One region of the Colwellia sp. KS18-150 genome, then DNA from elsewhere that is predicted to be linked to it. Evidence: predicted binding sites of a transcription regulator. Region 1 holds the regulator's gene; each other region holds the start of a gene.

Region 1 (11,099 bases):
TTTTAACGCTAAACGTGAACAAGCTGAATTTAAGCTTACTGGTCAGTGGCAAAAAGATGCCCATGGCTCTATGACAAATGTTCGCGGCAATTTAATGCTAAAAGATATTGAGTACGAATTGGAGCAGCTTGGTTATGCATCCATTATTCGTGATAGTGGCGGTGAATTAGATTTCACCTTGGCATGGCAAGGTGGCCCACATGATTTTGGCTCTGAAAATTTAAATGGCGATATAAAAGCAACTGTTGATGACGGTTATTTAGCTGAAGTAAGTGATAAAGCGAGAATATTTTCAGTATTGAGCTTAGATTCACTCGTTAGGAAGTTAACTTTGGATTTTCGTGATATTTTCAGTGATGGCATGTTTTATAGTGACATGACAGGTGATTATCATATTAAAGATGGCGTGTTATATACAGATAATACACGCATGAATGGTACAGCAGGAAACTTATACGTCAAAGGCAACACTAATTTTGTTAATGATGTACTCGATTATCAAATGACTTATAAACCTAATTTGACGTCGAGTTTACCTGTTCTAGCATGGATAGCGACGTTGAACCCCGTGGTGTTTTTAGCCGGTGTCGCGATAGATCAAGTGATTACCTCTCAGGTGGTTTCAGAATTTAATTTTGAGCTTACCGGGAGTATAGAAGAGCCGGACTTTAAAGAGGTTAACCGTAAATCTCGAGATATCAGTGTTGGTCGCTCTAAACCACCCGAATTTGTTGATAATAAAGATAAGAATGAGAATAAAGAAAGTAAAGATCTTAAGCCGCAGTCATTGATGCAATATAACGAAACCGAGCAAATCAATAACTCAATCAATGCACTGGATAATGGTTAAAAATGACTTTAATACTCAGTGCTATTCAGTTAAATGCTAAACCAAAGATTGCCGATAACCTTAACGCAATTGCTCGGCAACTGGCTAAGTTGAAACAGAATTCACCCAATGATGAAAATTTGGTCGTTCTGCCCGAATGTTGTTTGTTTTTTGGTGGTACAGATCGAGCTCAGTTGGAATTAGCTAAGCATAATAAACTTGAGCAGAGTAAGTTTATTAGCAGCTTACAAACAGAGTTAAGTCAATTGGCCAAGCAATTTCAAGTCTATTTAGTTGCCGGCACTATTCCTCTGTTAACTGAGCAGGGTGATAAATTTACTAATACGAGTTGTACTTTTAACCCTGATGGTGAATTAGTTGGCCGTTATGACAAGATACATTTGTTTGATGTGAATGTTGAAGATAGTGAAAAAACATATTGTGAATCGCGATATACTCAAGCAGGAAGTCAAACTTGCCTTGTGAATACGCCATCAGCTAAAATTGGTGCAACGATTTGTTTTGATGTTCGCTTTCCAGCACTTTATCAAACGCTAAGAACACTTGGCGCAGAAATAATCACTGTACCCAGTGCTTTTACTCGCGTAACAGGAAAAGCGCATTGGCAAACACTGTTAACCGCTCGTGCCATTGAGAACCAAGTTTATATCATTGCCGCAGGACAAGAGGGCGTGCATGAAAATGGCAGAGAAACATGGGGGCATTCAATGATAATAAGTCCATGGGGCGAAGTGTTAACTTGTCTTGAAAGAGGCGAGGGCATTATTAGTGCTGAGTACGACCCAGAAGAAATTAAACGAATTAGAGCAAGTATGCCGTTGACGCATGCCATATTATCCAATTAACAACCGAGTTATGAATGAATAAAGTAGAGCAAGCCTTACTAGCCGATAGCCATATAGATGACGCTATTTTATCGACCACTTTAACAAGTATGATGGGGCGACAAATAGACTTTGCTGATTTATATTTTCAGTCAAGTCAACATGAGTCTTGGATGCTAGAAGATGGCATAGTAAAAGAAGGCTCTTATAATATGGAGCGTGGCGTTGGTGTTAGGGCTATATCAGGCGAAAAAACAGGTTTTGCTTATTCAGATGATATTTCTCCGCTTGCACTACAGCAATCTGCTGATGCAGCAAAAGGTATCGCTGATAGTGGTCAGGGAGCAACTGTTCAAGCATTTAAGCGTCAGTCACCCATTAAGGTTTATCAAGCGATAGAGCCTTTAGGCAGTTTAACTCAAGAACAAAAAATAGCACTGTTACATGAAGTTGAAGCTCATGCTAGACAAGTAGATAAACGAGTATCACAAGTTATTGTTAGTCTATCAGGGGTTTATGAAAAAATATTAGTTGCCGCTAGTGATGGTACTTACGGAACCGATATTCGCCCTTTAGTGCGCCTTAACTGTTCTGTATTAGTTGAAGAAAATGGTAAGCGTGAACGAGCGAGTGCCGGTGGCGGTGCGAGAACAGATTATAGTTATTTCTTTGAAGCTGTGCAGGGAAAAGCGCGTTATTTATCGTTTGCAGAAGAAGCAGTTCGCCAAGCATTAGTTAATTTAGTGGCAATAGAAGCTCCTGCTGGAGCGTTCCCTGTAGTTTTAGGTGCTGGGTGGCCAGGTGTATTACTTCATGAAGCTGTAGGTCACGGTTTAGAAGGTGACTTTAATCGTAAAGGCTCGTCGACTTTTTCAGGAAAAGTGGGTAGCAAGGTATGCTCTGATTTATGTACCATTGTTGATGATGGCACCATGGCCAATCGCCGTGGCTCTTTGAGTATTGATGATGAAGGGACGCCAGGGCAATACAATGTACTGATTGAGAAAGGGATCTTAAAAGGCTACATGCAAGATAAACACAATGCTAGTTTGATGGGAGTGAAACCTACCGGTAATGGCAGACGAGAATCATACGCCCATTTACCTATGCCCCGCATGACAAATACTTATATGCTTGGTGGTGAGTCGACACCAGAAGATATTATTAAGTCGGTTAAGAAAGGTATTTACGCCCCTAATTTTGCTGGAGGTCAAGTGGATATAACTTCAGGCAAGTTTGTTTTTACTAGCTCAGAAGCTTATTTAATCGAAAATGGTGAAATAACCACACCAGTTAAAGGTGCTACGTTAATTGGTAGTGGACCTGAGGCAATGAAAAGTGTCTCTATGGTGGGGAATGATTTGAAACTAGATGCAGGTGTCGGTGTTTGTGGTAAAGATGGGCAAAGTGTTCCGGTGGGTGTTGGTCAGCCGACATTGAAGATAGATGAGATGACTATCGGTGGTACGCAATAGTTTCTATTAGGTAATTGTTGATGAAAAAGCGGGGTTTATACCCCGCTTTTTTGTATTAGCTATTCTCTTTCAAATAAGCAAATAAATTTCTATAATGCTTACCTAGCTTTTCTGCCTTTTTCTCTTTTGCTGCGTGTCGAACCAGCTGTCTTAATTTTTGTCGTTCCATGCTCTCAAATTCAGTTAAGAGCGCTTCAATTGTTTCATTACCTTGCTCAATTAATTGATCGCGCAAACTTTCAAGGCGCTCGAACTTAGCTGTTGCTTGTTGGTGCTTATTTTCCATAACCGCAATCGCTTGATGAATGGGCGCAAGATCTGTTTCAAGTAATATCTTAGCTATGTGGCGAACATGTCTACGCGCAGCTTCGTGCTTATTTTTAATCTTATCGGCTACTACCATGGCATCTTTAAGATCTTCACTTAAAGGCAATAGGCTACGTTGGTGTTTAGACATTTCCACCAAAGACTGAGCAAAGTCTTGCAACTGATGCATTTCTTTTTTTATTTCGGTTTTACTTTTTAATTCTATTTCTGATGCTAAGTCGTCGATATCGTTGGCAGAGTGGGGCATAATAGTGGTTACTACAAGTCAAAATTAATCAATACTAACTTTATTATACGCAAATTCCGGTAAAGTTGATATTTAAAAGCCTAAATAGATAGAGTTATGACCACAACAAATAAAACTACCGAGCCATTAATCGCACAAATGGGTGAAGTCAAAGAACGTGTTGCAAAAGTGCTAGAGCTAGCAAAATCCTTGGGAGCCGACGGCGCAGAAGTCGCGATGAGCAGGCAACAAGGCTTAAGCGTAGGCACACGTTTAGGTGAAGTAGAAAATGTTGAATTTACCAATGATGGTGCTTTAGGCATTACGGTTTATCAGCAAGGACGAAAAGGTAGCGCCTCAACAGCCGATCTGTCAGAAAAGGCATTAACACAAGCGGTAGAAGCAGCCGTTAACATTGCTAAATATACTTCCGTTGATGATTGCTCAGGTTTAGCTGATAAAGCCTTGTTAGCTATGGACGATATGGATTTGGATTTGTATCACCCAAAAGCGTTATCAACAGAGCAAGCTATAGACATTGCCAAAGCGTGTGAGCAAAGTGCCTTAGATAGCGATAAACGCATCACCAATTCTGATGGTGCTAGTTTAGATTGTTTTGCAGGCTTTAAAGTTTATGGTAATAGCAATGGTCAAATTGCGGCTTATCCAAGCTCTCGTCATAGTCTGAGCTGTGTCGTTATTGCCGGTAGTGATGATGAAATGCAACGTGATTACGCTTACGATGTTAATCGTGATTTTTCTTTATTAGAAAGTGGCACTAGCATTGGTAGTAAAGCTGCCAAAGAAGTGATTTCACGCTTACATCCACAAAAATTATCGACGATGAAAGTCCCAGTACTATTTCGTGCTGATATTGCCAACACCATTTGGGGGCATTTTATTGCGGCTATTAGTGGTGGTAACTTATACCGTAAATCTTCTTTTTTATTAGATGCCTTAGGTAAAAATATCTTCCCTGAGTTCTTGTCTATTCAAGAGCGCCCACATATCCCTAAAGCACTAGCTAGTAGTGCTTTTGATAGTGAGGGAGTGGCAACGATTGATAGGGACATCATCATTGATGGTGCCTTACAAACGTATCTATTAACCAGTTACTCAGCACGTAAATTAGGATTAACAACTACAGGTCATGCCGGTGGTATTCATAATTGGCTAGTAACGAGCAACGACTCTCAGCACAAAGGTGATTTTGATGCCATGCTGAAAACCTTAGGGACAGGCCTACTGGTAACTGAATTGATGGGGCAAGGCGTCAATGTTGTTAATGGTGATTACTCACGTGGTGCTGCAGGTTTCTGGGTTGAAAATGGTGAGATAGCCTATCCGGTGAGTGAAATCACTATTGCAGGTAAATTAGATGATATGTTTAAAGGTATTGTTGCTGTCGGCTCTGATATTGATATGCACGGTAGTATCAGAACAGGCTCGATACTAATTAATGAAATGCAAGTGGCTGGCCAGTAGCATTTCATTGATATTTACTTTCTGTAGGGGTTAAGAAAGGAAAAGTGTTGCAGTACCTAAAAAAGCGAAGATACCAACAACATCGGTAATCGTTGTTAAGATGACCGTGCCAGCCAAGGCAGGGTCAATATCCATGCGTTTAAGGATTATAGGTACGGCAACGCCTGCTAAACCGGCTGCTGTCATGTTCATTAGCATGGCAATGGCTATTACCCCACCTAATACGATATCTTGCTGCCAAAGTGCGACGACAGAAGCGATAAGTAAAGCCCAAATTAATCCATTTAAAAAACCTACTGCAAGCTCTTTATATAATAATGCTTTTGCGTTGCTATCCCCAACATGCCCTAGTGCCATACCACGAATAACTAGGGTTAACGTTTGACCGCCAGCAACACCGCCCATGCTAGGTACTAAGGTATTTAATATGGCTAAGATTGCTAACTGACTTAATATACCTTCAAACATACTCGAAACAGCAACTGCCATTAATGCTGTTATTAGATTGACGCCAAGCCATAATGAACGTTGTTTGGTACTTTTTACTACTGGCGCAAAGGTATCAGCTTCATCATCTAAACCCGCCATACTCATCATTGAGTGCTCTGCGTCTTCACGGATTATATCAATAACATCATCGATAGTTATACGACCCAGTAAGTGGCCTTTTTGATCGACAACAGGAGCAGAAAACCAATCATGGCGCTCAAACAATTGTGCAACGTCTTGTTCACTCATATCCGCTTGGACTGCTTCAACCTCGGCATCAATCAAACTAGAAATGATCACTTCAGGTTTAGCGGTAATAATGGCAGCTAAGGAGACGGCACCAATAAAATGATTATTGCGATCAACCACATAAAAAGAATCGGTTGCTTCAGGTAGCTCAGCTTTTAAGCGCAAATAACGCAATACTACATCCACAGTCACTTCTGGACGTATGGTGATGGTATCGGTATTCATGATACCGCCAGCAGTATCCTCTTCATAAGATAACGCTGTTTCTATGCGACTTCTATCCTGAGAGTCCATCGAGTTGAGAACTTCTTGATAGTCGCTGTCAGGTAGAGTACGTAGTACTTCGGCGATATCATCGACATCCATGCCTTCAGCAGCAGCGGCTAGCTTCTCAGGTCGCATGCCCTTAAGAATGCCTTTACGTACCTCTTCACTAAGCTCTTCTAATACTTCACCGTGAAATTCAGCGTCGATGAGTTGCCATAAAACAAGACGGTTTTTGGCAGGGGAAGATTCGAGAATTAATGCTAAATCGTATGCTGGTAACTCTTGTAGAAGTTTTCGAACATAAACAAACATACCATCACCAAGAGCTTCATTAACTTGGTGGAGTCTTTGTTGTATATCTTCTTGCTCTGTTAGCTCTGACATAACGGTTTAATCTATTGGTTATTATTCGAGAAAAGTTTTGCAGATGTTCACTAGCAATTAAATGTTAACCCAATTGCTATGACAAGATAAGTTTATCGCAACTTAGTGGTTTTATCAGCTTTTTTATATATTTATAAAGATATTGTCGTGTGTAATTTAATTCAAAAAACTGCACTTTACTCTGATTCATCAAACTTGTCACAAATCAACTGGCTAATCGCAGTTAACGCTTGCTCAGCATCTTGACCTTGGGCAGTTACCTTAACGATTTTTCCTTGGCCACCAGCAAGTAGCATAATGGCCATAATGCTATTAGCATCAGCACTTTTACCTTCTAATTCAAGGGATATTTGAGCAGTGAAGTTTTGGCATAACTGAGCTAGCTTAGTGGCGGCACGTGCGTGCAATCCTAGCTTGTTTATGATGGTTAATTCTTTAGATATAATGTTACTCATAAGTGTTAGCTACTCTTACTTTTTTCTATATCTCTATGGTGAGTTTGTACATCTTTTTGTTCTTTTCTAAAGTTACTGGCCAGTAGCTCTGCAATATAAACTGATCTGTGTTTTCCACCTGTACAGCCTATTGCTATGGTGACATAGCTACGATTATTGCGCTCTAAATGTGGTAACCAAGTCATCATGAAACTGTTAATTTGCCAAATAAATTTTGTCACTATAGGTTGGCTAGCAAGAAAGTCTTTTACTGGCTGCTCTAAGCCTGTATGGGCTTTTAACTCTTTTTCCCAAAAAGGGTTAGGTAAAAAACGGGCATCAAAAACATAATCGGCATCAGCTGGGATGCCATGCTTAAACCCGAAAGATTCAAATACTAGCACCATGGCACCGGTTTTCTTGCCTAGAATTCTTTCTCTCACTAAATCGGCTAATTGATGTGGACTCAGTTGACTAGTGTTTATGTATAAATCAGCACGAGTAGAAATAGGAGATAATAGTTTCTTTTCTAAGGCAATCGCCTGATCTAACGGAATATTTTCTTTTATTAATGGATGTAATCGACGAGTTTCACTAAAGCGTCTTGTGAGATCTTTATCATCGGCATCTAAAAATAAAGTGGTGACTTCTACCGCATTAGGTAAATAGTTAATAATATCAGGGATATCTTTAGGATCATTAGGTAAGTTACGTACATCTAGACTCACAGCAACGGTTTCATAATCGTTTATCACGGTATGAGTTAATGCTGGCAATAAATTAATAGGGATGTTGTCAACGCAATAATAGCCTAAATCTTCCAATACTCTTAAAGCTACAGATTTACCTGAGCCTGAGCGGCCACTAACAATTATAAGTTTCATAGGTGATGTCTCGAGTTACTAGATATTAGTATTGAGAAGTACAAGCAACTCGTTACCTTTGATCTGCAATCTTATGTGTATATTAAATTAGGTTCTAATGATAATTTTTTATTATTACAATCACTTAAGTGCTGTTTCAATAATATTTACCAAATGATAATTATGTGCTGGTAAATTAATGTGCCTGCTGAATTAAGTTAAATAATGTTTGCTTATTGATACACTTTCTCACTTGTTTCGCAGTTTTTCGCTCACTAAATAATTTAGCAATACTCTGCAAAGTTTCTAAATGCGCTTGGGTACTGTCTTGAGGTACAAAAAGACAAATAAAGATATCGACAGGTTTGTTATCTATAGCATCGAATTCTATGGCTTTTTCTGTCGTCAATAATACCGCAACGGCTTTATCTGAATTCTTTAATTTACCATGAGGAATAGCAATACCATTACCAATACCAGTACTGCCCATCTTTTCTCGATTAAGTAAGCTGTCTAATAAAATAGTACTGTCACTCTCACCTAATTCATGGGCGGCAAGCTGACACAATGTTTCTAGAATGCGTTTTTTACTGCTAGCTGGAACTGCACAAGCTGTGCAGTCCAGTGTTAAGATATCTTGTAAAGTCATAATAGGTTGAACGAAGTTTAATGATTGGCAATTTTGCCTTTATATTTGAGTACTTGACGATCTAATTTATCAACTAAAGTATCGATTGAAGCATACATATCAGTGTTAACGGCTGAAGCATGAACTTCGCTGCCATTTAAATGCACTGTTGCTTCTGCTTTTTGGTTTAACTTTTCTACGGTAAGAACAACGTAAACGTTGTTTATGTGATCAAAATGTCGCTCTAATTTAGCAAACTTAGTATTAACATATTCGCGTAAAGAGGCTGTAACTTCTACATGGTGGCCAGTAAGGTTAATTTGCATAAGCGTGATCCTTAATAAGTTAAATTTACAATAAACTTTTACGTTGGTTAGACGGTGGAATAGACAATGATTCTCGATATTTGGCTATAGTACGTCTGGCTACATTAATTCCCTGCTCGGCTAATAAATCAGCCATCTTACTATCACTTAGCGGTTTAGCAGGTGTTTCCGCCAAAATGAGCTTTTTAATGAGTGAACGTATGGCAGTTGATGAACATTCACCACCATTCTCAGTACTCACATGACTTGAAAAGAAATATTTTAATTCAAAAATACCTCTTGGGGTGTGCATGTACTTCTGAGTGGTTACTCTAGAAATAGTTGATTCATGCATATCTACCGCTTCGGCTATATCGTTTAGTACCATGGGGCGCATTGCTTCTGCACCATGTTCTAAAAAGCCTTGTTGACGCTGTACAATACAATTCGAGACTTTTAATAAAGTGTCATTACGTGACTCTAAACTTTTTATAAACCATTTAGCTTCTTGTAAATTTGAGCGAATGAACTGCCCATCATCACTTGATGATTTTGTCGTTTTGGTCATGGCGGCATATTGCTGATTAATCGACAATTTTGGTGCAGTATCAGGATTTAACTCGACTATCCAACGACCATTTTTTTTCTCTACAGAAACATCAGGAATAACGTATTGATCATCACCTTGAACGACGGCATCACCAGGACGAGGGTTTAACGTTTGAATTAAACGCATCACTTCTCGAAGTTGATCTTCTTTAAGTTTGGTTTTACGCATTAATTGGCGGTAGTCTCGATTACCCAGTAAGTTAATATGCTCACTAATGATGTGCTTACTTTCTTTTAGGTAAGGGGTATCGTCATCAAATTGATTTAATTGAATGGTAAGACAATCTGCGATAGATTGGGCAGCTACACCTATAGGGTCAAAAACATTAATACGTTTTAATACAGCTTCTACTTCATCTAGCTCTAGCCCTTCAATACCTACACTCTCTAAGATATCATCACAAGAAACGGTTAAGTAACCAGCATCATCAACCGCTTCAATAATCGCAATAGCTACGGCTCTATCAGTATCTGTAAAAGGGGTTAATTCCATTTGCCATAATAAGTGATCTTGAATGGAATCAGTCGTTTCACCTTGATATGTATAATCTTCAGAAGGGCTACTCACTGCGCCGGTATTGGATGTTCCCGCACTATAACTTTCTTCCCAAGTGGTATCGATATTTAATTCTTCTGGAATATCATTTTGCGCTAAAGCTTCCGTGGTAGTTATCTCGTCAATAGTTGCACTGGCATCTTCGCTGCCTTCAACAGTCGCCTGTTCAGTGTTATCCGTTGTTGATGAAAACGCTTCTTCTAGCTTTTCATTATTACTGTCACTATTTTCGTTAGTGTCGCTAGGAGTATTTTCATTAACTTCTAACAGCGGATTACTTTCAAGGACTTCTTGAATTTCTTGCTGAAGTTCTAACGTCGAGAGCTGCAAAAGCTTGATCGCTTGTTGCAGTTGCGGCGTCATGGTAAGTTGTTGTCCTATTCGGAGCTGCAGTGATGGACGCATTTAGTTTTGATCTTATCCTGTTTTTTTGTTTATATTATTTACTTTGGATTATAGCTTAATTTGCTAAGTACATTAGTTACTATAGCGTGAATTGCTCACCAAGGTATACATCTCTTACTTTTTGATTCGCTAGAATTTGATCCGCATCACCTTGAGCAATAATTTCACCATGGCTAACTATATAAGCATGCTCACAAACATCCAAGGTTTCTCTGACATTATGATCAGTAATTAAGATACCTATGCCACGTTCTTTAAGATGAATAATGATCTTTTTTATATCCCCTACTGAAATAGGATCAACGCCAGCAAAAGGTTCGTCTAATAAAATAAATTGTGGTTCAGCAGCTAGCGCACGCGCTATTTCGACTCTTCTTCTTTCGCCGCCTGATAAACTCATGCCTAAATTATCTTTGATATGGCAAATATTAAATTCTTCGAGCAAGTGTTCAAGCTTTTCTTGTTTTTGACCTTCATCAAGGTGTTTACGAGTTTGTAAAATAGCCATGATGTTTTCAGTAACCGTCAGTTTTCTAAAAATAGACGCTTCTTGAGGTAAATAACCGATCCCACGTCTCGCTCGTTCATGCATAGGCGCTAACGTAACATCTTCATTATTTAATATTATTTGACCGTTATCGTTAGGTACTAAACCAACAATCATATAAAAAGAGGTGGTTTTACCGGCACCATTTGGTCCTAATAAACCTACTATTTGGCCAG
Region 2 (11,099 bases), 100 kb from region 1:
TAAGCCACTACTGGCTCCTTGCAGGTTGTCAATTGAACTCATCATTTTACCTTATTGATTCATTTATTCAGTAGCGAATGCTTTCAAGTACTAGAGTGTACTGCAGCAAGTACCATTGCTATTGCAGCGAATACAATGAAGGTTTTCAAGTCAATTTACACTGATTTACATTTCCTGACATTGACGTTTGGGGCTTTACTATTTGCCGACATTTACCGACAAACAAATCATGAAAAAAATGGAATAATTATCTGTAATTCAAATCTTTACAGTAACCTTTAGCATGAATAAAAATACTAATATCGCTAAATTTATCTTTGTATTTTTCACTCTCTATATTGTTTCAGCTTGTAGTAGTAGTACGGTAGATGAGCAATTAGTTGCCGATAGCCCAACCAATCCCAACGTGAGTCAGCGTATTGCTAAACAAAAAGCTGAAGAGGCAAGCCCAGGTCATGTCAATTTTAGACCGATGAGGGCTAGAGATATGGATACGGTAGCAATACCTTCTGGGTCATTGTTTATTCCTAATAAAGCCATCGGTCTTTATCAACCTAGCAATAAATATGACATCGGAGACATGATTTTAGTCAGGCTTGATGAAAGTATGTCAGCGAAAAAGCAGCTTAATTATAAAACTCAAAAGAATGATAGTTTTAAGTTAGATCCTGTGAGCTTAAACGCGGGCTCAATTCATATTGGCGGAGACAATCTTAATGCTGAATATGACCAAGAAAAAGACTTTGATAGCTCAGCAGAGTCAAAACAAAGTAACTCTTTGATAGGAGACATTACGGTTTTTGTCCGAGAATTTACTCACAACGGCAATTTAATTGTTGCCGGTGAGAAATGGATGACACTCAATAAAGGCAAAGAATATATTCGCTTTTCAGGTGAAATAAGAGCGCAAGATATTGCGAAAGATAACACCATCAGCTCAGTGAAAGTAGGTAATAGCCAGATAGAATTCACCGGTAAAGGAAGCTTGCAAGACAATCAAGATAACAGCTTGATAGGCACTCTCTTTAGTATCTTGGATTAATACTATGGCTAATATCAAAAGCACATTCCAAGTTATCTATTTTCTGCATTTATTGCTCTTTAGTTCATATACTTTTGCTACTTGGTTTCAAGGTAGCGCCCAACAAGAAATAGTAGGGCTGAATTACGATTTAGACGCGATTAGAACGGCGACAATCAAGCAAGCTATCACCAATGCGTCACTTAAAAGTGGTGTTTATGTTTCGCTAGAGTCAGTGGTACTTGATGGCTTATTGCAAAGTAGTAAAAGTGTTTTTAAAAATAAAAGTGATATTAGACGTGTCGAAATACTCAGTGAAACTATAAATAATGATGTTTTAACGGTAGTCGTTAAGGTGGACGTTAACACCACATTAAGTTGTAACCGTGATCATTACTCCAAATCACTTGTACTGGCACAGTTTCCTTTATTAAGTTCTTTACAAGCAATAAATGGCGAATTGTTTGAGTTGGGTAGTCAAGTAAGTGAGCGATTTGAAAACCAATTGACTGAACATGATGCTATCTCTGACGTGCAATTGCTTAATGACGCATTCGTACAAATGCCGTTATTAAAAACATTAGATCACAAAAAGACATTAGAAACGGCATATTACCTGGCAACAAAATACCATAGCCAGTTTATTGCCTTTGGCTATATACAAGACATTAGTCTTTTTGAACAAGTGAAAGATAACTTGCTCATTGATGATGTCAGTTTACGCCGTAATTTTACCTTTCAACTGTATTTATATGATGCTTTTCAAAGCAAAATCTTAATTAATAAACGCTATCACAGTGAAGCTGATTGGGTTTACGGTGAACATGACAAGATAGACATGAATAACAGCGTTTTTTGGCGCAGTGATTATGGTCGCGTGGTATTAAATACCGTTAACAGCGCAGTAATAGATATTAACGATAATCTTACTTGCCAAACCAGCCTTAGCCAAATAGTTAATAAACACCAAGATGAAATAACCATTCATTTAGGTAGCAAGCATGGCGTTAAAAAATCAGATGAGTTTGAAATCATTCGAAAAAAATTAATACATAACAATCAGGGCAGTGTCTTTCCAATGCTGATCCCTGATGAAAACATCACTTTGCGCGCCAAACATGTTAATCACAATAGCGCCATACTCATTAGCGATAACCCTATTGTTATCAATGCTAGCCAATTATTTGATCTCGTCAGCCCCAAAGGTATTTTTTAACATGAACAACAGCATTATTAACCAATCTACAATTTTTTCCTTGATCAGCATTTTTTTTATCACAGCGTGTGGTGGCGGCTCATCCAGTAGTTCAAGTGAAACAGAAACAAAAACTTATAGCTTCGAGTTAACCGCTTCGTTAACTAATCAATGTGGAGTAAAAAGTCCGTTTACAGATATTGAATTGCTAATACAGGACGATGATTGGCAGGTAACAGAGCGTTATAGTGCCGATAGCAACGGTCAAATTAGCTTTACCTCAACCGATGAATTTATAAATTATACCTTGGTGGCTCAAAGTCAGTCGGGTGATGACACTGCCGGTTTAGATATTAACAGCTTTTATCAAGCTGAAACGGCGAGTTCAAATACTTATACGGCCACTTACGATGCACTTATTGATAATGAAACTTGCCAATGTATTACTAGCAATCTGCTCTTAACTCATCGAAGCCTAACCGAGCGGGGCGACTATCACAGTTCATTAACTTATGAATCGGTAGAGGCGATTGATAGTAATACCACACAATTTAATAATGTTGAGGTTTGCCGAGAAACGACAGCTAATTGGCCCATTGCTTCTTTTATGGTGACAGGAGAGAGTAGCTCTGCAAACTTGATTGGTGCGGCAAATTTTTTAACCACCTTTACTGAGGGGGAAGTCTGGTCTTTATCAGCAATTGAAATACCCGAAGATATTACATTGATAACTAATGAACTTGTAGCTTTTACTTCTTCACAAATTATTGACGCCAATGAACACTTTTTAATTAATATCTCAGCTGGCGATGGGGAGTTACTGGTATTTAATAGTCATCAATATTTAAGTGATGCTTATTATAAGTTTTATACCGAGCAACAACTGGCTGATACAAGTACGCTCTTTAGTGAGTCATATTTTGTCAGTGCCAATAAAATTCTATCGACTTCTTATGATGAAGCTTACAACACTGAAGTGAGTTTAGTTGAGTTGGCAGATATTGATGTAGATTACACTAATTTTTCTGAGTTATCCGCTGATGGCAGTTATGATTACAGCGCTATTAAGAACCACCCCATGTCGATTATTAAATTAACTTATAATGTTTTAGATACAACAGGTAATTATTACCCTGTTACTTGGACAAATTACGGTGAAGATAATGGTATGTTAGCCTCCTCAGTTGCTTTAACAGACTATCCCGATTTTATTAATGAAGCATCAACTATGTTAGACGGTACTGAAGTTATTCTATTGCAAAGTGACAAGGCTAATAGTTACCAAGATTATATTAACTTTTTTCAGCAAGGGAATAGTTTGACTAGTGATGAAAATGTAGCGGATGAGTTTAACGCTAACCTTCATTATTATCAGATAAGTTATACGCAGAGATAATGACTTATCTGATAGAATAAAAGGAAAATAACATTTAAAACCAGAGGCTAATATCAGCCTCTGGTTTTTTTATACTTGCAGTTTAGCACTAATATCTATTTGTTTAACAAGGCTTATCTACACCTCATTTTAGGGCTTTATAGTGTGAATATTTGTGCAATACTATTTTATATTTTAAAACTACAAAGGTAAGTTGTTGAAATTTAACTGTTAATTTATTGGCTTGAATTTTGTATTACAAACAATTCATGATTAACATTATCTGGATTAATAAGGATGAGCTTCTCAGATTACAATATTAACAAGTCAGCTTCCTCGTCTCGAGAAAATAAACGCCCTAGTAATTCATTGGGTGATGTACTGTTAATTGAAAAGCGAGCTAGCAGTAGCTCTTTATTGAAGAAAACCTTGATAGGCTTTGGCTACTATATTGTTCATCATTCAACATTAGATGTTGATATCATAGAGAATATTACTATATACCAACCGAGTGTTTTAGTGCTGGCAACTGATTTGCCCGGTGAAGCTATGCTATCTACTTTAGCCGAAATAAATCAATTGCTACCTTTGCCTATTATTATCATTGCAGAAAATGACTCACCCAACTTAATCAAACATGCGATCAAGTCTGGGGTGAGTGCTTATGTGGTCAGTGAAATGATCCCGCAGCGGCTAAAAAGTATTATTTCTGTGGCTAATGAGCGCTTTAAGGCCGAGCAATCATTGAGAAATGAGCTAAAGCGAACCAAAGATCAGTTAGAAAGTCGCAAATACATTGAAAAAGCGAAAGGTATTATTATGGAGCAAAAGCAACTTAATGAGCAACAGTCTTATGATATCTTGCGGAAAATGGCTATGGATCAAGGAAACTCTTTAGCACAAGTGGCGAAAAATATTATTGAAGTCCATGCTCTGTTATCACCGTCTTAATCGATTACAACTTGGAGCAAATTTGGAGCAAAATTGGTGCAACTAACTACTTTTGTGCATCATAGGACTTAATATCAACGTGGTATTTTTTATAGGTTTTTGTAAAAAGCCTATAAAAACAAAAGGTTGTAAAGTTGGCACGTAAAGTGTAATCCATATGTAAAGAACAGATAAGTAAACCTGTATTTTTATCAACGGCGATAAAAATATTACAAATACTGCTAGTAGCAACGATGCTGCTAGGTAATGCTAAACAAGATGTTAAGCATTAAACGAGCAATGGCGCTCACTAAAAATCGACCTATTTAGGTGGATGTTTGGTGGGCGTTTTTTTTTGAATTTTTTTAACTTTTATCGATACCTATAAGGAATTAATAATGACTTGGACAAAATCAATCACCTCGGTGTTGAAATGTGCATCACTATCTATAGCAGTAGCTTTATCAGCGAGCAGTGTAGCGCTCAGTGAAGAATTGGGAGAGCCAGAAAAAGAAGAATTGAAATTTGGTTTTATTAAGTTAACTGACATGGCGCCTATTGCTATCGCCTATGAAAATGGCTATTTCGAAGACGAAGGCTTGTATGTCACTATCGAAGCGCAGGCCAATTGGAAAGTATTACTCAATGGTGTGATTGATGGCTCGTTAGACGGCGCGCATATGCTGGCGGGACAACCTATTGCTGCGACTATGGGCTATGGCACAAAAGCTCATATTATTACGCCATTTTCAATGGATTTAAACGGTAATGCGATTACCGTATCCAATGATACTTGGGCAAAAATGAAACCAAATATCCCCAAAATGGCGGATGGAAGACCTGTACACCCCATTAAAGCAGACTCATTAAAGCCTGTTATTGAACAATTTAAGGATGATGGTAAGCCGTTTAAAATGGGCATGGTATTTCCAGTTTCGACTCATAACTATGAATTACGTTATTGGCTAGCCGCCGGTGGCATTCACCCAGGCTATTATGCACCACATAAAGGTGATACCTCTGGTCAGATTGATGCTGAAGCATTACTGTCTGTAACACCACCACCACAAATGCCATCTACCATGGAAGCAGGCACTATTGAAGGTTACTGTGTTGGCGAACCTTGGAATCAACAAGCGGTATTTAAAAACATTGGCGTACCTGTGGTAACTGACTATGAAATTTGGAAAGACAACCCAGAGAAAGTGTTTGGTATTACTGCTGAATTTGCTGAGAAATATCCAAATACCACTATCCGTTTAACGCGCGCCCTAATTCGTGCTGCTAAGTGGTTAGATGAAAACAATAATGCTAACCGGCCAGCCGCCGTGAAAATATTGTCACAATCTAACTATGTTGGCGCTGATTACGATGTTATTGCAAATTCGATGACAGGTACTTTCGAATATGAAAAAGGCGATAAACGTGAAGTTCCAGATTTCAATGTTTTCTTTAGGTATAACGCTACATACCCTTATTACTCTGATGCTATTTGGTATCTAACGCAAATGCGCCGTTGGGGACAAATTTCAGATGACAAAAGTGATCAATGGTATAAAGATTTAGCAGCCAAAGTGTATCGTCCTGATATTTATACTAAAGCCGCAAAGTCTTTAATAGCAGACAAAACTATTCCGGCTAACGAGTTTCCAGATTTTACTAACGAAACCGGCTTTAAAGCGCCACAGCAGCACTTTATTGATGACATAGTCTATGACGGTACGCAACCAAATGCTTATCTAGAGAAATTTACCATTGGCTTGAAAAAGGGCGACAAACTTTAAGGAACTTGTGCCGCCTTGAAATAAGGCGGCTTAAGCTACCACGAAGGAGTAATAGTAATGAACTCAACAACAGTAAATATAAATAACTTAACCATGAATGAACGTTTAATTAAATCAATGAAGAAGATGCTAGTTAAAGTCACAGATAGCCTAATGTTACCGCTGGCCGGAATTACCATCTTTTTGTTTTTATGGCATATTTCAGCACAAAGTATTCACACATCTCTAGGTGAGTTCCCTGGTCCTAGTTCGGTTGTTGAGCAGTTTTCAGCCCTTTATGATGAACATGTCACAGAAAGAGATAAAGCAGAGGCCTTTTATCAACGACAAGAAGTACGTAATGCCGCGAAGCTGGCTAAAAATCCAGACTATGTTGCTAAAATTAGAGCATATACAGGTAAAGAAACTTTTGTTGATCAAATTTTTACCAGTTTGATTACAGTAACTAGTGGATTTTTAGTGGCGGCGATAATTGCCATTCCATTGGGTATTTGGATGGGGTTAAGTCAGAAATTAAATTCAGCCTTTAACCCGATAGTACAAGTGTTTAAACCGGTATCGCCATTAGCTTGGTTGCCATTGGTAACTATGGTGGTAAGCGCGCTTTATGTGTCTGACGATCCTTTAGTGTCGAAATCATTTTTAACCTCGATGATCACGGTGAGCTTATGTAGCTTATGGCCTATGGTGATAAATACATCCATTGGTGTTGCCACAATCGACAGTGATTTACTTAATGTCAGTAAAGTGTTGCGTCTACCCACGTTCACTCATATTAAAAAAATAGTATTACCGGCATCAATACCAATGATTTTCACAGGTATGCGTTTATCGTTTGGTGTCGCATGGATGGTATTAATTGCCGCTGAAATGTTAGCGCAAAATCCTGGATTAGGAAAATTTGTGTGGGATGAGTTTCAAAACGGTAGCTCTAACTCATTAGCGAGAATTATGGCAGCAGTCATTGTTATTGGCTTTATTGGTTTCTTATTAGACCGAGTCATGCTGCAAATACAGCGAAAAGTGTCTTGGGATAAATCGAGTTTAAGTGTGTAAGGAAAAATATGATGAATGCAGTAACAAATAACGAACAAGCTTTTTTAAATATCAGTCAAATTGGCATGGTATTTCCAACCGCGACGGGAGGCTTTACCGCGTTAAAAGAGGTGGATTTACAGATAAATAAAGGTGAATTCATTTCATTAATTGGTCACTCAGGCTGTGGTAAATCGACCGTATTGAATATTGTTGCCGGTTTACATCAAGCAACAACCGGCGGCGTACTATTGAAAAATAAGGAAGTGAATGAGCCGGGACCTGAGCGTGCTGTGGTTTTTCAAAACCATTCATTGCTGCCTTGGTTAACGGCTTATCAAAATGTTGAATTGGCGGTTAAAGAAGTCTTTAGTAAAACCATGTCAAAAGCTGAAATGAAGGATTGGATTGAATATAACCTAAAGCTTGTTCATATGGATCACGCTTTGCATAAGCGACCAGATGAGATTTCTGGTGGTATGAAACAAAGGGTTGGGATTGCTCGGGCTTTAGCTATGCAGCCAGAAGTCTTATTGATGGATGAACCGTTTGGTGCACTTGATGCTTTAACACGTGCGCATATGCAAGACTCATTAATGGAGATTCAAAATGAGCTCAACAATACCGTTATTATGATCACCCATGACGTGGATGAAGCGGTATTACTCTCAGATAGAATTGTCATGATGACGAACGGTCCGGCAGCCACCATAGGTGAAATTTTAGATGTTAATCTTGAGCGCCCTAGAAACCGAATCTCATTAGCTAAGGACATTGAATATAATCGTCTGCGCTCAGAGGTACTAACATTCCTCTATGAGAAGCAACGTAAAGTAGAAAATATTTCAGAAAAGAAAATTATTACGCCAGTGACACCTAAGCAGCGTACGAACAAATAACCATAATTTATAACTCATAAAAAATTAAACATTAATCACAAAGGAAAATAATCAATGACTTTAAATAAAGTTGCATTAACACTTTCAGCGATATTAGCCACGACCTGTTCGTCGGCAGCTTATTCAAATGCCATTACTGAAGCGCTCGCTAGTGGAAAAACCAGTGCTAATTTAAACTTACGCTATGAAAGTGTTTCTCAAGATAATGCATTAAAAGATGCTGATGCGTTAACTTTGCGTACTCGATTAACTTATGAAACGGGTAGTGTGGAAGGGTTCTCTGCATTAGTAGAATTTGAAGATTCACGAAATGTATTAGGCATGGATGATTACAATAATACTTTAGGTAAAAATACTGATTACTCCGTTATCGCCGATCCAGAAACAACTGAATTTGATCAATTCTTTTTAAAGTATAAGCAAGGCGGCTTTTCAGCTAAAGCTGGTCGACAAGTTATTGCGCTAGATAATCAAAGATTTGTTGGTCACGTTGGCTGGCGTCAAGATAGACAAACGTTCGATGCAGTATCTTTTGATTATGAACCTATCGAAAAGCTAAGTCTAAAATATGCCTATATCACTAAACGAAATAGAATATTTGCCGAGGCGAAAGATATAGACTCGAAAGATCATTTACTTAACGCATCTTATAAAACATCAATTGGTAAAGTTACCGCTTATAGTTATTTACTTGAAGAAGACAGTGGTGTTGAAAATGGCTTAGATACTTACGGTATAAGCTTTAACGGCACAGCACCAGCGGGTGATTTAAAAGTATCTTATAAAATAGAGTATGCAACTCAAGACGCAGAGTCGGCTACAACATCTTATAGCACTGACTATTTAGCATTAGAAGTCGGTACAGAAATCTCTGGTTTTGGTATTAAAGCGGGTTATGAATTACTAGGCTCTGATGATGGTATGAAAGGCTTTAGTACTCCGTTAGCAACGGGCCACAAGTTCAACGGTTGGTCAGATCAGTTTTTAGGAACACCTAATGAAGGGTTAGGTGATTTATACGCCAGTGTTGGTGGTAAATTAGCGGGTGGTAAATGGGCGGTTATTTATCACAAATTTGATGCCGACGAAGCTTCTGACACAGTTGATGACTTAGGCTCAGAAATTAACGCAGTTTACACTAAGGCATTCACTAAAAACTACTCAGCGGGTATTAAGCTTGCTTCATACTCTGCTGGTGACAGCGGTGCTGGTAAAGTTGATACAGACAAAATTTGGGTATGGACAAGCGTTAAATTTTAATAATACCACTCCAACTAAGAAAGTGATCTCTTAGCGAGAATTTAAAGGTTTAGAGGCAAGGCATTGATTGCAAATAATAGTTATTCTATTGTTAAAATCCATAACGCAGCATATGAACCTTTAAAACTCGCCCTTCGGGAACGTATGAGCATCATGATAAAGGCACAAAATTTGTTTGATGTAGAATAACTATATCTAAACCTATTTTGTTTGTTCTCATATCGCCCATGTCGTTCTAAGTGGTCACTTCTTTAGATGGATTGGTATAATATCTACTAGGAAGTAACCCACAAACAGGAGGCTATATGAATTATTTAAGTGTGATTGAACGATATCATGAATATCAGCACTCAATTCATGAATTAATGGCCTCCATCATTGCAGGGATATTTGATGAAGGGTTATTTACTGATGTTAATTTACTGCAAGATTCAATGTCTTGGTTAACTAAAAACTACCCTTTTGTTGATATCATGTATACCTTGGACAGTGAAGGAATACAGGTTAGTCCAAACATCAGTCAAACAATTGATAAAGTAGATAAGACGATAGGTGTCGGCGTTGATAGATCATATCGTCCTTATTTTCTACAAGCCTGTGCGAGTGATACTATTGTGGTTACTGAGCCCTATTTATCAACCTCGAGCCATAAACTTTGTATTTCGGCGGCGTTAAAGCACTGTAACAAAGCTGGTGAAGTACTAAGTGTACTTGTGTTGGACATAGATTTAAATCACGCGATTGAATTTTTAATGGGGGATAGAAAGCGTAAAAAATTCCATCCTTTTTTTACCAGTATTTATTCATGTATTGTGCTCGGATTGTTTTTCATTGTCGCTATTTTATTATTTTCAGCAGGCAGTGAAATAGTCGATTTATTACTAAACCCCAATCAAGATAGCCTACAAATAAAGCCCTTTAGCATTATTATTTTTTTGACACTCGCCTTGGCTATTTTTGACTTAGCTAAAACCACTATGGAAGAGGAAGTGTTAATGCAAAAAGATATTCTTCGCCATAGCTCAACCCGTAGAACCATTACTCGCTTTATCGCCACCATTTTAATTGCTGTGTCAATTGAGGCGCTACTATTAATGTTTAAATCAGTATTGGGCGCGCCTGAGTACTTAGCTAATGCGGTATTGATGATGGCTACATCCGTCGGTTTATTAATAGGTTTAGGTTGTTATGTTTATTTAGGAGCTAAAGCGGAGGCAATTTTGAAAAATACCCATGTGATGAAATGATCATTATGTAGTAGTATGAAATCACCATATTTTGATCGTTGTTTTTCAAGATGCGAGTTTATTGCTTTTTAATAGTAGCCTTAATGGCTCGTTTTGTTAATGCGGATGATATTCGAGTAGTAACGGAGCAGCTGCCACCTTATCAAGTTGTAGAAAATGGCAAACTAACGGGTGGATATTCTTTCCTCATCATGGAAGAAGCGTTAAAGCGAGCAAATATTAATGCTCACTCAGAAGTGATGCCTTGGGCTAGAGCTTATAAAACGGCCCTTAATGAAACGAATACCATCATTTATTCCATCACTCGAAGCCGTAAAAGAGAAAGCCTTTTTCAATGGGTTGGTCAGTTACAC
Region 3 (11,099 bases), 270 kb from region 1:
TTAATATGATCACTTTTGGGCTCAGGCCCCTGATAAAAAGCATCAAATACGTTACCTTGAATATTTTCATTTATGCCTACCCCATTATCTTCTATTGATAATTGCAATTGTTCGTTTTTAAGTAAACAGTCAATAGATATTCTACCTTTTTCTTTAGAGTACTTAATTGCATTAGAGATAATATTATCAAGTATGACCTTCAATTGTTTGTAATTAGAATAAACAGTGATTTTTCCCAAACTGGGTATTATTTGAAGGTTTTTCTTTTTAATATCTAATATATGATCACTAATAACCTCTTCAACCAATGCGTGTATAAATATCGCTTCTCTATCTTGTAAACTAGTGGAGTCTAATACAATATTAAAATTTAATAACTCTTCAATTAAAAGCTGTAATCGACTGACACTGGTTTTAATTATTTCACACACTTCTTGTTGGGCATCATTAAGCTCTCCAACACTATTATCATAAAGCAGCTCTGTTCCTTCTCGCATAGCAGCGAGAGGTGTTTTCAATTCATGTGATATATGTCGTATAAAACTCGATTTTTGTAATTCTAATGCTTGTAAACGAAGACGCATCATCTCAAGAGCATTGGCAATTTCTCTTACTTCTATCGTTCCATTCAACTTTATCTGATTATCAAATTCTCCTCGTTCTAAATTTTCAATCTTTGATATTAATAGTTTTAACGGAGTTGTAATTAGATAAACAAATATACCTGCAATAAGTAACGTAATTGGAATGATTAACAAGCTAAGTAAAATTGTATTACTGACTTGCTGTGTCATTAAGTTAATCTTAACCGCTTGTTCTTTGATTAACTCCCGACCTCGTTGATCAATACTCTGACTGATTTTACTTACAATAATAAAGTCATTTTCAATAAGTCTTAACCTGTCATTGGTAGTAGCCTCTTTATCGAATTGAAGATGAATTACATTAATAACCCTTTTTAATTCATTTGCTAGTCTGGTCAGTTTTTCATCTTGATATACAGATATTTCAGAATCAATAAGTACAAGTACCTGACGTTCAAGACTCAAATAACTTTCTTTGAGTTCTTCATCGTTAAGGATGATATATTGACTAGCAAACCGCTCAAGTTTTAACTGACTTTCAATTAACTCACTCGTTATTGTTGTTAGATTTACAACTGAGAATATTGTTTGGCTTGCTTGCTTAGATATTTGACTCACTTTCACCGCACTGTAGATAAGTGCAAACACTAGAGGTACAACGGCTAACGTAAATCCTAATAAAGTTAACTTTTTAATTGATAAAGTTCGGCTACTGATTTTATTTAGTAGCCCAGACAGTTTATGTGCTTTTGTTGAATGCAATTGCTTTAAGCTTCCAGCTTTAAATTAGGTCATTATCGCATTTTTAATTCAATTCTAGTTAAAGCACAATACTGTCGCTAAATAGAGACACAGATATAAACCTACACTGAATAGAATTATTCCCAATTTATCAATACATTATAAATAATTAACAGCGGTTAAATTTAAAGAAAAATATTTAAATAATTATAACTGTCTCTATTTGCTGACAATCAAACCAATAAATATTAACAACAACCCCATCAACCAACCTAAAAACAATAACTTAGAAAGTTGGCGCAAGTTGTGCTATCTCATGTTGAACACTACAACTACCAACTCTAGGAATATAACATGAAGAATATTAGTTTAATCAAAGTTACTTTAGCTGTATATATAACAACTTTAGCGTCAACTTACGTAAGCGCAGAAAATAACACTCCAGATATAGCTCCATCCATTACGTCACTACCTAGTGAACAAATTTCATTCGCTGCACTTGATACAGATAAAGATGGCTTGCTGAGTATCTCAGAAACAAAAGGGAATGAGCTTTTACATAATGATTTCGCAAATGTTGATATTAATGGTGACGCCAGTATCAGCCAAGATGAACTATCTACATATATCAATAAAGTTAAATAAACACCTTACCTTTCACTTTACAAATTAAAACGGGATATTTTTACTGAATATTCCGTTTTCTCTTTGCTATTTTTTGCCGGCTGCTCCCAACACATTTTATCAGTCGGCCTTTTTAAAGGTTATTTATGAGTGATATTCCACTGCGTATTATGAAAATGAATGATTGGATTTTTGAAATAAAATCTATCCGTGCCATCAAAGTAGATAATTACGGTGAACCCTATAGCGCTATTGCTAATTTAAATTTCTATGGGGATACCGCGCACATAGATGGTTTCATGTGTCGAGACGATGAAGGTCTGAGTGAAAAGGACTATCAGGTGTTTTACAGAATTTGCCAAAAGCTTAATATTACGACAGCCGAGATTAATCGCTTTAAAGAAGGCAAGCTAATACAAGAATCAATTAATCTTAAAACCCTCCCTGCTAAGTCTCCTACCCTAAAATTAGCTCTGTAAAGTTATAGAGTTTTATTTAAGTGTCTAACGCTCCAGCCAATGAAAAATGACTTTTGCTAACGGCATTAGTTAGTCAATAATTTAAATAATACACAATAAAAAAACCCTTACCAAATTAATGATAAGGGTTTTTAACGGTCACTTTGAAAAAGTTAAATTAAGTATAAATACTAATTAAGCTTTAACTAGAACGTCTACTAATTTCCAGTTTTTAGACTTAGAAATTGGTGCACATTCAGTGATAGTTACTACATCACCTTCGTTACATACGTTAGCTTCATCATGTGCTTTCAACTTAGTTGAACGCGTAATGAATTTACCGTATATAGGGTGCTTAACGCGACGTTCGATCATTACAACAATAGACTTATCCATTTTGTTACTGATAACAACGCCTTGTAGTGTGCGGATTTTGGCTTCGCTCATTACTTACCTGCCTTTTCAGTGATGATAGTCTTAACACGTGCAATGTTGCGACGTACAGTTCTTAGCAAGTGAGTTTGTGCTAATTGACCAGTGCTTGCTTGCATGCGGTAGTTAAACTGCTCGCGTAGAAGCTCTAGTAATTCAGCGTTAAGCTCTTCAATGCTTTTTGCTTTAAGTTCGCTAGCTTTCATTACATTACCGTCCTAGTTACGAAGGTTGTTTTGAAAGGAAGTTTAGCAGCTGCTAAAGCAAAAGCTTCGCGTGCTAATTCTTCTGAAACACCTTCCATTTCATAAAGAACACGACCAGGAAGAATTTGGCAAACCCAATATTCTACTGAACCTTTACCTTTACCCATACGAACCTCAAGAGGCTTTTTGGTAATTGGCTTATCAGGGAATACGCGAATCCAGATTTTACCTTGACGCTTAACGTGACGAGTCATAGCTCGACGTGCGGCTTCAATTTGGCGAGCAGTCATACGACCACGCTCAACCGATTTTAAACCGTAAGTACCGAAGCTTACTGAGCTACCTGTGTGCGATAAGCCACGGTTGCGCAGTTTCATCTGCTTGCGGAATTTAGTACGTTTTGGTTGTAACATTACTTATTCCTCTTACTTACTGTTTTTGCGGTTGTTTTTTCTTTTAGGCTTAGCAGCTGGTTGCTCTGCTTGCAATGGCATTTTACCAATGATTTCGCCTTTAAAGATCCAAACTTTAATACCAATAACACCGTAAGTAGTGTCACCACGCGCAATTGCGTAGTCGATATCAGCACGTAATGTATGTAGAGGTACACGACCTTCACGATACCATTCTGCACGTGCAATATCAGCGCCGCCTAAACGACCACTAACTTGTACTTTGATGCCTTTGGCGCCTAAACGCATTGCGTTTTGTACGGCACGCTTCATAGCGCGACGGAACATAACACGACGTTCTAATTGACTAGCAATACTGTCAGCAACAAGCTGCGCATCCATTTCTGGCTTACGTACTTCAGCAATGTTGATTTGAGCAGGAACACCAGCAATTTTAGAAACCGCTAAACGTAACTTCTCAACATCTTCGCCTTTCTTACCGATAACAACACCTGGACGAGCCGTGTGAATTGTTACGCGGATAGATTTAGCTGGACGTTCAATAACTACTTTAGATAATGATGCACGCTTAAGCTTTTCAGTTAGATATTCACGAACTTTATGATCGCCATCTAAGTTGTTAGCAAAATCAGCGCTGCTTGCAAACCAAGTAGACGCATAAGGTTTTGTGATACCTAAGCGAATACCGGTAGGATTAACTTTTTGACCCATACTAATATACTCCTAGTTATCAGACACAATCACAGTGATGTGACTTGTGCGCTTTATGATGCGATCGGCACGACCTTTCGCACGTGGCATAATACGTTTCATTGTTGGACCATCGTCAACCATAATGGTTTTAACGAATAATTCATCAATGTCTGCACCTTCGTTGTGCTCTGCATTAGCAATCGCTGAGTTAAGTACTTTTTTAACTAAATCAGCAGCTGATTTGTTGCTGTAAGTTAAAATTTCAAGTGCTTTCTCAACGTGTACGCCACGGATTTGATCCGCAACTAAACGTGCTTTTTGAGCAGAACCGCGGGCAAATTTATGTATAGCAATTGCTTCCATTTAACTTCCCCTTACTTCTTAGCTTTCTTATCAGCGACATGACCGCGATAAGTACGAGTTGGTGCAAATTCTCCTAATTTGTGACCGATCATTTCTTCGGTTACAAATACAGGAACGTGTTGACGGCCATTATGGACAGCTATGGTCAATCCGATCATCGTAGGGATGATCATTGAACGACGGGACCAAGTTTTAATTGGCTTTTTATTCCCGCTTTCCACCGCTTTCTCTACCTTCGTCAACAAGTGTAGGTCAATAAAAGGACCTTTCTTGAGGGAACGTGGCATGGTGATTCCTTAATTATCATTACTCTAATTACCGACCTAATGCCGATAATTGAGAGTATTTAGTTTAATGCACTAATTACTTAGTACGACGACGCACGATAAATTTATCAGTACGCTTATTCTTACGAGTCTTGTAACCCTTAGTTGGTACACCCCAAGGTGATACCGGGTGACGACCGCCAGATGTTTTACCTTCACCACCACCGTGTGGATGGTCAACTGGGTTCATGGCAACACCACGAACAGTTGGGCGAACACCGCGCCAGCGTGAAGCACCAGCTTTACCCAGAGAGCGAAGCATGTGTTCAGCATTGCCGATTTCACCTAAAGTAGCACGACAATCTGCTTCGATTTTACGCATTTCGCCAGAGCGAAGACGTAAAGTAACGTAAGCACCATCTTTCGCAACTAATTGTGCGTAAGTACCAGCAGCACGAGCAATTTGCGCGCCCTTACCTGGTTTAAGTTCGATTGCGTGAACAACACTACCTAATGGAGCATTGCGAAGTGGCATGGTATTACCCGCTTTGATTGGAGCGTCTACACCAGACTGGATTGTATCACCAGCTGTTAAGCCTTTAGGGGCTAGGATGTAACGACGTTCGCCATCTGCGTATAATACTAAAGCGATGTTAGCACTGCGGTTTGGATCGTATTCTAAACGCTCAACTTTGGCTGGAATGCCATCTTTGTTACGTTTAAAGTCAACGATACGATAATGATGCTTATGACCACCGCCAATATGACGAACAGTAATACGACCATTATTGTTACGACCACCAGACTTAGACTTAGTGTCTAATAGTGGTGCATAAGGCTTACCTTTATGAAGCTCTTTGTTTACCACTTTAACTAGGTGACGACGACCCGGAGAAGTAGGTTTACATTTTACTATAGCCATTTTCTATCTCCTATTGCTCTGCGCCAACGAAATCGATGTCAGAACCTTCTGCAAGAGTAACGTAGGCTTTTTTCCAGTCGTTACGACGACCAAAACGAGCACCTGTACGTTTTGTTTTACCCTTAACATTAAGTGTATTAACACCAACAACAGAAACTTCAAAAAGCTTCTCAACTGCCGCTTTGATTTCAGCTTTAGTTGCATCAGTAGTTACTTTGAAAACAACAGTGTTGTTTGCTTCAGCAGCTACAGTTGCTTTTTCAGAAATATTTGGTGCCAAAAGCACTTTTAACAAACGTTCTTCGTTTATCATGCTAGTATCCCCTCAATTTCTTTAACTGCATCAGCAGTAATTAAAACTTTTTCGAAACCAACTAAACTTACAGGGTCGATTGCTTGTACATCTACTGCGTCAACTTTATATAAGTTGCGTGCTGATAAGAACAAGTTCTCGTCAACTTCTTTAGTTACAATCAATACGTCTTTAAGTTCTAAACCTTTCAACTTAGCAACTAAGTCTTTAGTTTTAGGTGTTTCTACCGCGAAATCGTTAACTACTACTAAACGTTCTTGACGAACTAATTCAGATAGGATGCTAGCGATAGCACCACGATACATTTTACGGTTAACTTTTTGGCTGTGATCTTGAGGTTTAGCAGCGAATGTTACGCCACCTGAACGCCAAATTGGACCACGAGTAGTACCAGCACGTGCACGGCCAGTACCTTTTTGACGCCATGGCTTCTTGCCACCGCCGCTAACTTCTGAGCGAGTTTTCTGAGCACGAGTACCTTGACGAGCACCAGCTGCATAAGCAACTACTACTTGGTGTACTAAAGCTTCATTAAACTCACGTCCAAAAGTTGCTTCAGAAACTTCAAGAGCACCTGATGCGTCTTTTAATGATAATTCCATCACAAAATCTCCTGGACTAAGCTTTAACAGCTGGTTTGATGATTACGTTGCCATTGATTGCGCCCGGAACTGCACCTTTAACAAGTAGCAAGTTACGTTCAGCATCAACGCGAACCAATTCAAGGTTTTGTGTAGTAACGCGCACAGCACCCATGTGACCAGACATTTTTTTGCCTTTGAAAACGCGACCTGGTGTTTGACACTGACCTAACGAACCGTTAGAGCGGTGAGAAATCGAGTTACCATGCGTTGCATCTTGCATGCTGAAATTCCAGCGCTTGATACCACCTTGGAAACCTTTACCTTTAGAGGTACCAGTTACGTCTACTAATTTAGTGTCATTGAAAAGCTCAACAGTGATTTCACTGCCCGCTTCAATGTCGCTGCCTTCATTTTCGTTTAAGCGGAATTCCCACAGGCCACGACCTGCTTCAACGCCTGCTTTAGCGAAATGACCAGCTGCTGGTTTTGTTACACGGCTTGCTTTACGCTTGCCCGTAGTAACTTGAAGCGCTGAATAACCATCGTTGTCTACAGTTTTAACCTGAGCAACACGGTTCGCTTCAACTTCTAGAACGGTAACAGGTGTTGATACGCCATCTTCAGTGAAGATACGTGTCATGCCTACTTTACGTCCAACTAGACCTATAGTCATTGTTAAAACTCCTCTTAGCCCAAGCTGATTTGAACATCAACACCAGCTGCAAGATCTAAACGCATTAGAGCGTCTACAGTCTTTTCAGTTGGTTCAACGATATCAATCATGCGTTTGTGAGTACGAATTTCGTACTGGTCACGCGCATCTTTGTTAACGTGTGGAGAAATCAAGATAGTGAAACGTTCTTTGCGAGTAGGAAGTGGAATAGGACCACGAACCTGTGCGCCAGTACGCTTTGCAGTATCAACGATTTCTGCTGTAGATTGATCAATCAAACGATGATCGAACGCTTTCAAACGATGATCGAACGCTTTCAAACGAATGCGAATTCTTTGATTTGACATTTATCAAATCCCCTTTTAAAAGAACAAAAAAATACATCCCTCTGCTTCCTTATGTACCGGAAGGGGGTGTATTACAAAATAAACATTCAACGCAAAATTAGCGTTGCTGTAAAAAAGCCAAAACAATTAATTTTAGGCTTTCGCACACTCAGTTACCTGAATGTGGTCGCGTATTATACCTAATTTTGTTAATTGAGCAAGCGCTTATTTTCATTACTCGTTTTCTGTCTGAGCGCGCTTTCTTATAGGTAGCCAATAACCAAATCCCCACAACATAGTTTGTATAAAATTCATTGTCGTTGTGGTTTCTCTCTCAAATTTAACTCTCAAGTAATAATATTCAATTAAGTGTATTAACAGCACTCCTGTTGCAATTATGAAAAGATAAAATTGAATTAGTTGTGGTAACGGAGAGATATCTAACAAACCTGCGATGGTCAATGTCCACACAACTGTTAAAGAAGCTTTAAGTATTTTTATTGTTATGTTCATCAACTTCACTCTATTCTCTTCAGTATATTGGAAGTTATATTACAACACGTTTTTAACTTGTGTTATCAAAACCCCTATTTAACTAAATTCCACTATTAACATGTAAGTCAATTTATAAGGGTCTATGACTATGGCCTATGGGCACACTTCCAATTACTGATATGTGCCATTATTTTATATACCTTCACGCTTGTGTTGGCGTTGTTCGCTTCATATGCAGTAAACTTAAAATAGTCATTAATAAAACAGCAACAACAGCTCCTATATATTGGCTAAATTGTACAGGAAGATTAAAGCCAATACCTGCAGTCATGATATAAGATACCGTGACGCTTGTTCCGATAACAGCAGGAACACTTACTATCCAATGGAATGTTCCACGGTCAAATAAGTACTTAGTCGCCAACCAAAGTACGCTAGTAGAAAGTAGCATATTTGAAAAAGCAAAATATCGCCAAATTAATGAAAAATCTATTTTCGTCATGAAATAGGCAATGATTAAAATAGGTACTGCTAAGAAGATACGATTACGCATGCTTTGTGGAATATTAAAAGCATCTACTATCGTTAAGCGCAATGATCTGAATGCTGTATCACCTGAGGTAATCGGAAATACTGCCACGGCAATAATGGCCATAATACCGCCAAAAGCACCTAAATAACTAGTCGCAATATGGTTTACTACTAATCCAGGGCCACCTTGATCTAACATGGCTTTTAATTCTGTATAACCTTCGGGGAAAGCGGCTATTCCAGCAAGTGCCCATACACAGCCAACAATACCTTCAGACATCATTGCGCCATAATAAACCGGACGGACATATTTCTCATTAGTTAAACAACGCGCCATTATAGGTGCTTGTGTTGAGTGGAATCCGCTAATAGCACCACAAGTTATGGTGACAAATAATAAAGGCCACACAGGCAAACCATCCGGATTAGGCTCTAAGAAGTCATGACTAAAATGATCATGGTTAAAGTAACCGAGAAAATCTCCCATTTCAGGGAGATTTGGTGCACTCATCAGTAATGTTATCGCTATAAGTGTTGTCATCACTATCATGAGTAGACCAAACAATGGATATAGCTTAGTGATAATTTTATCGATGGGCAGTAATGTCGCCAGAAAGTAATAACCTAAAATAACAAGCACCCAAAAAGTATTGCCTGCCAGAAAAGTCCCTTCAAAATAACTCAAACTGCCAAGCAGTCCTGCTGGGCTCATGATAAATACCACACCAACAAAAAACAGTAACATGGCAGTAAAAATCAACATGATGGCTTTATAAAAAACATTAAAGTAATGGCCTGCTATTTCAGGAAGACTTTTACCATCTTCCTTGATGCTCATTACACCGGAAAAATAATCATGGACAGCACCACCTAGAATATTACCCAGTACAATCCAAACTAAAGCAATAGGACCATATAGTGCACCAAGTATTGGGCCGAAAATGGGACCTACTCCCGCTATATTTAAAAACTGTATAAGAAAAGCTTTTACAGGGTGAATGGCGACATAATCAACTCCTTCATCAAAACGAACTTGCGGCGTTTTAATCGTTGAGTCTATGCCAGCTTGTTTTTCTACAAAGGGGCTATAAAACTTATAGCCTAAAATGAGTAATGTTAAACATATGAAAAAAATAATCATATTAAATTATATCCTTTTACGTTAATCCCTATCACATCAATTATAAAAACATGATTCGCGGGCTATTTGATGTTCATACTACCTTGTTGACGGAACACCTATGTTAGTAATTGTTTTCAATAATATTCGTTTAAGATTAGTCGCCTTAACAAACTGAATTTAAATTACAATTTTATACTGCTTTGTTTCATCGCTTATTCTAATATAGCAATTATCAAGCAAAAACAAATCTGACTAGTGAAGGAAAGTATGACTAAATCTTGGTTTAATAATTATCCGGCTAATGTCGCACATGACATTGATTTAAATCGACACAGCTCCTTGATTGATTTATTTCAACATTCAACCACTAAATATCAGCAACAAACAGCTTACAGTAATTTCGGTACTGAACTAACGTTTGAGCAAGTTGATGAGCTATCTCAATATTTTGCTGCTTTTCTTCAGTCAAATTTACAGATAAAAAAAGGCGACCATGTTGCTTTAATGTGCCCTAACACCTTGAGTTTCCCTATCGCTATGTGGGGTATTGTTCGTGTTGGAGCTGTACAAGTTAATGTTAATCCTATGTACACATCACGTGAATTACAGCATCAACTTAACGACGCTCAGGTTGAAACTATTGTTATATTTTCTCCCTCAACGAAAATGTTAGCTGACATTATTGATAATACAAATATTAAAAATATTATTACGGTTACTTTGGACGACTTAGTCAATAAAGGCTTACCTTGTGCTCCCGTTGACGAACGACTCATTGATACAATCAGTTTCTCCGAGTCATTAGAGCAAGGTAAAAAACTTGCATTTACTGAACCGACACTGCGCCAAGATGATTTACTTTTCTTACAATATACAGGTGGTACAACGGGATTATCAAAAGGAGCAATGCTCAGTCATGGCAATTTAATTGCCAACATTCTGCAATACCAAGAGTTCTCTAAAAACCATATTAATTACGGTGAAGACGTTGTTATAACAGCTATACCTATGTACCACATCTTTGCTTTAATGGCGAATACCCTAGCTTACTTCTATTTCGGGGCAAAAAATGTCTTAGTAACTAACCCACGAGATATGCCAAGCTTTGTTGAAATTTGGAAGAATACACCTGCTACCATGTTCACAGGTGTTAATACTTTATTTAATGGTTTATTACATACGCCTGGTTTTGATCAAGTTGACTTCTCTGCGTTGAAACTTGCTATTGGTGGTGGCGCTGCTGTACAACAGGCTGTAGCAGATAAATGGCAAGAGGTTACGGGTGTACGTTTACAAGAAGGTTATGGTTTATCTGAAACGTCACCAATTTTAACGCTAAATTTTGGTAACAG

What was found. The regulator sigma-54, encoded in region 1, starts transcription at its own class of promoters, with help from an activator protein. The targets are predictions, from matches to a motif close to GTTGGCACGNNNNTNGNNT.
Region 2: a site for sigma-54 is predicted at 4,676-4,694, ahead of AC27IF_RS02100 (CmpA/NrtA family ABC transporter substrate-binding protein). Genes of this name have one in related genera too.
Region 3: a site for sigma-54 is predicted at 1,619-1,637, ahead of AC27IF_RS01315 (EF-hand domain-containing protein). Genes of this name have one in related genera too.

Annotation. Positions count from the first base shown of each region.
Region 1 covers NZ_BAAJMC010000001.1:543,345-554,443, forward strand. Annotated here, with positions in the region: gene AC27IF_RS02535 (YhdP family protein) at 1-850, shown strand, start outside; gene AC27IF_RS02540 (carbon-nitrogen hydrolase family protein) at 853-1,695, shown strand; gene tldD (metalloprotease TldD) at 1,710-3,149, shown strand; gene yjgA (ribosome biogenesis factor YjgA) at 3,205-3,723, opposite strand; gene pmbA (metalloprotease PmbA) at 3,820-5,187, shown strand; gene mgtE (magnesium transporter) at 5,218-6,576, opposite strand; gene AC27IF_RS02565 (HPr family phosphocarrier protein) at 6,753-7,031, opposite strand; gene rapZ (RNase adapter RapZ) at 7,037-7,894, opposite strand; gene AC27IF_RS02575 (PTS sugar transporter subunit IIA) at 8,070-8,522, opposite strand; gene hpf (ribosome hibernation promoting factor) at 8,540-8,827, opposite strand; gene AC27IF_RS02585 (RNA polymerase factor sigma-54) at 8,853-10,376, opposite strand; gene lptB (LPS export ABC transporter ATP-binding protein) at 10,456-11,099, opposite strand, start outside.
Region 2 covers NZ_BAAJMC010000001.1:442,285-453,383, forward strand. Annotated here, with positions in the region: gene AC27IF_RS02075 (hypothetical protein) at 1-45, opposite strand, end outside; gene AC27IF_RS02080 (flagellar basal body L-ring protein FlgH) at 284-1,042, shown strand; gene AC27IF_RS02085 (flagellar assembly protein T N-terminal domain-containing protein) at 1,047-2,237, shown strand; gene AC27IF_RS02090 (hypothetical protein) at 2,239-3,612, shown strand; gene AC27IF_RS02095 (ANTAR domain-containing response regulator) at 3,889-4,542, shown strand; gene AC27IF_RS02100 (CmpA/NrtA family ABC transporter substrate-binding protein) at 4,920-6,305, shown strand; gene AC27IF_RS02105 (ABC transporter permease) at 6,423-7,361, shown strand; gene AC27IF_RS02110 (ABC transporter ATP-binding protein) at 7,370-8,239, shown strand; gene AC27IF_RS02115 (alginate export family protein) at 8,294-9,499, shown strand; gene AC27IF_RS02120 (PDC sensor domain-containing protein) at 9,805-10,746, shown strand; gene AC27IF_RS02125 (substrate-binding periplasmic protein) at 10,830-11,099, shown strand, end outside.
Region 3 covers NZ_BAAJMC010000001.1:268,497-279,595, reverse strand. Annotated here, with positions in the region: gene AC27IF_RS01320 (HAMP domain-containing sensor histidine kinase) at 1-1,346, opposite strand, end outside; gene AC27IF_RS01315 (EF-hand domain-containing protein) at 1,680-1,970, shown strand; gene AC27IF_RS01310 (hypothetical protein) at 2,096-2,428, shown strand; gene rpsQ (30S ribosomal protein S17) at 2,603-2,854, opposite strand; gene rpmC (50S ribosomal protein L29) at 2,854-3,045, opposite strand; gene rplP (50S ribosomal protein L16) at 3,045-3,458, opposite strand; gene rpsC (30S ribosomal protein S3) at 3,471-4,169, opposite strand; gene rplV (50S ribosomal protein L22) at 4,182-4,514, opposite strand; gene rpsS (30S ribosomal protein S19) at 4,526-4,801, opposite strand; gene rplB (50S ribosomal protein L2) at 4,878-5,702, opposite strand; gene rplW (50S ribosomal protein L23) at 5,713-6,015, opposite strand; gene rplD (50S ribosomal protein L4) at 6,012-6,617, opposite strand; gene rplC (50S ribosomal protein L3) at 6,634-7,272, opposite strand; gene rpsJ (30S ribosomal protein S10) at 7,287-7,619, opposite strand; gene AC27IF_RS01250 (carbon starvation CstA family protein) at 8,296-9,765, opposite strand; gene AC27IF_RS01245 (AMP-binding protein) at 10,015-11,099, shown strand, end outside.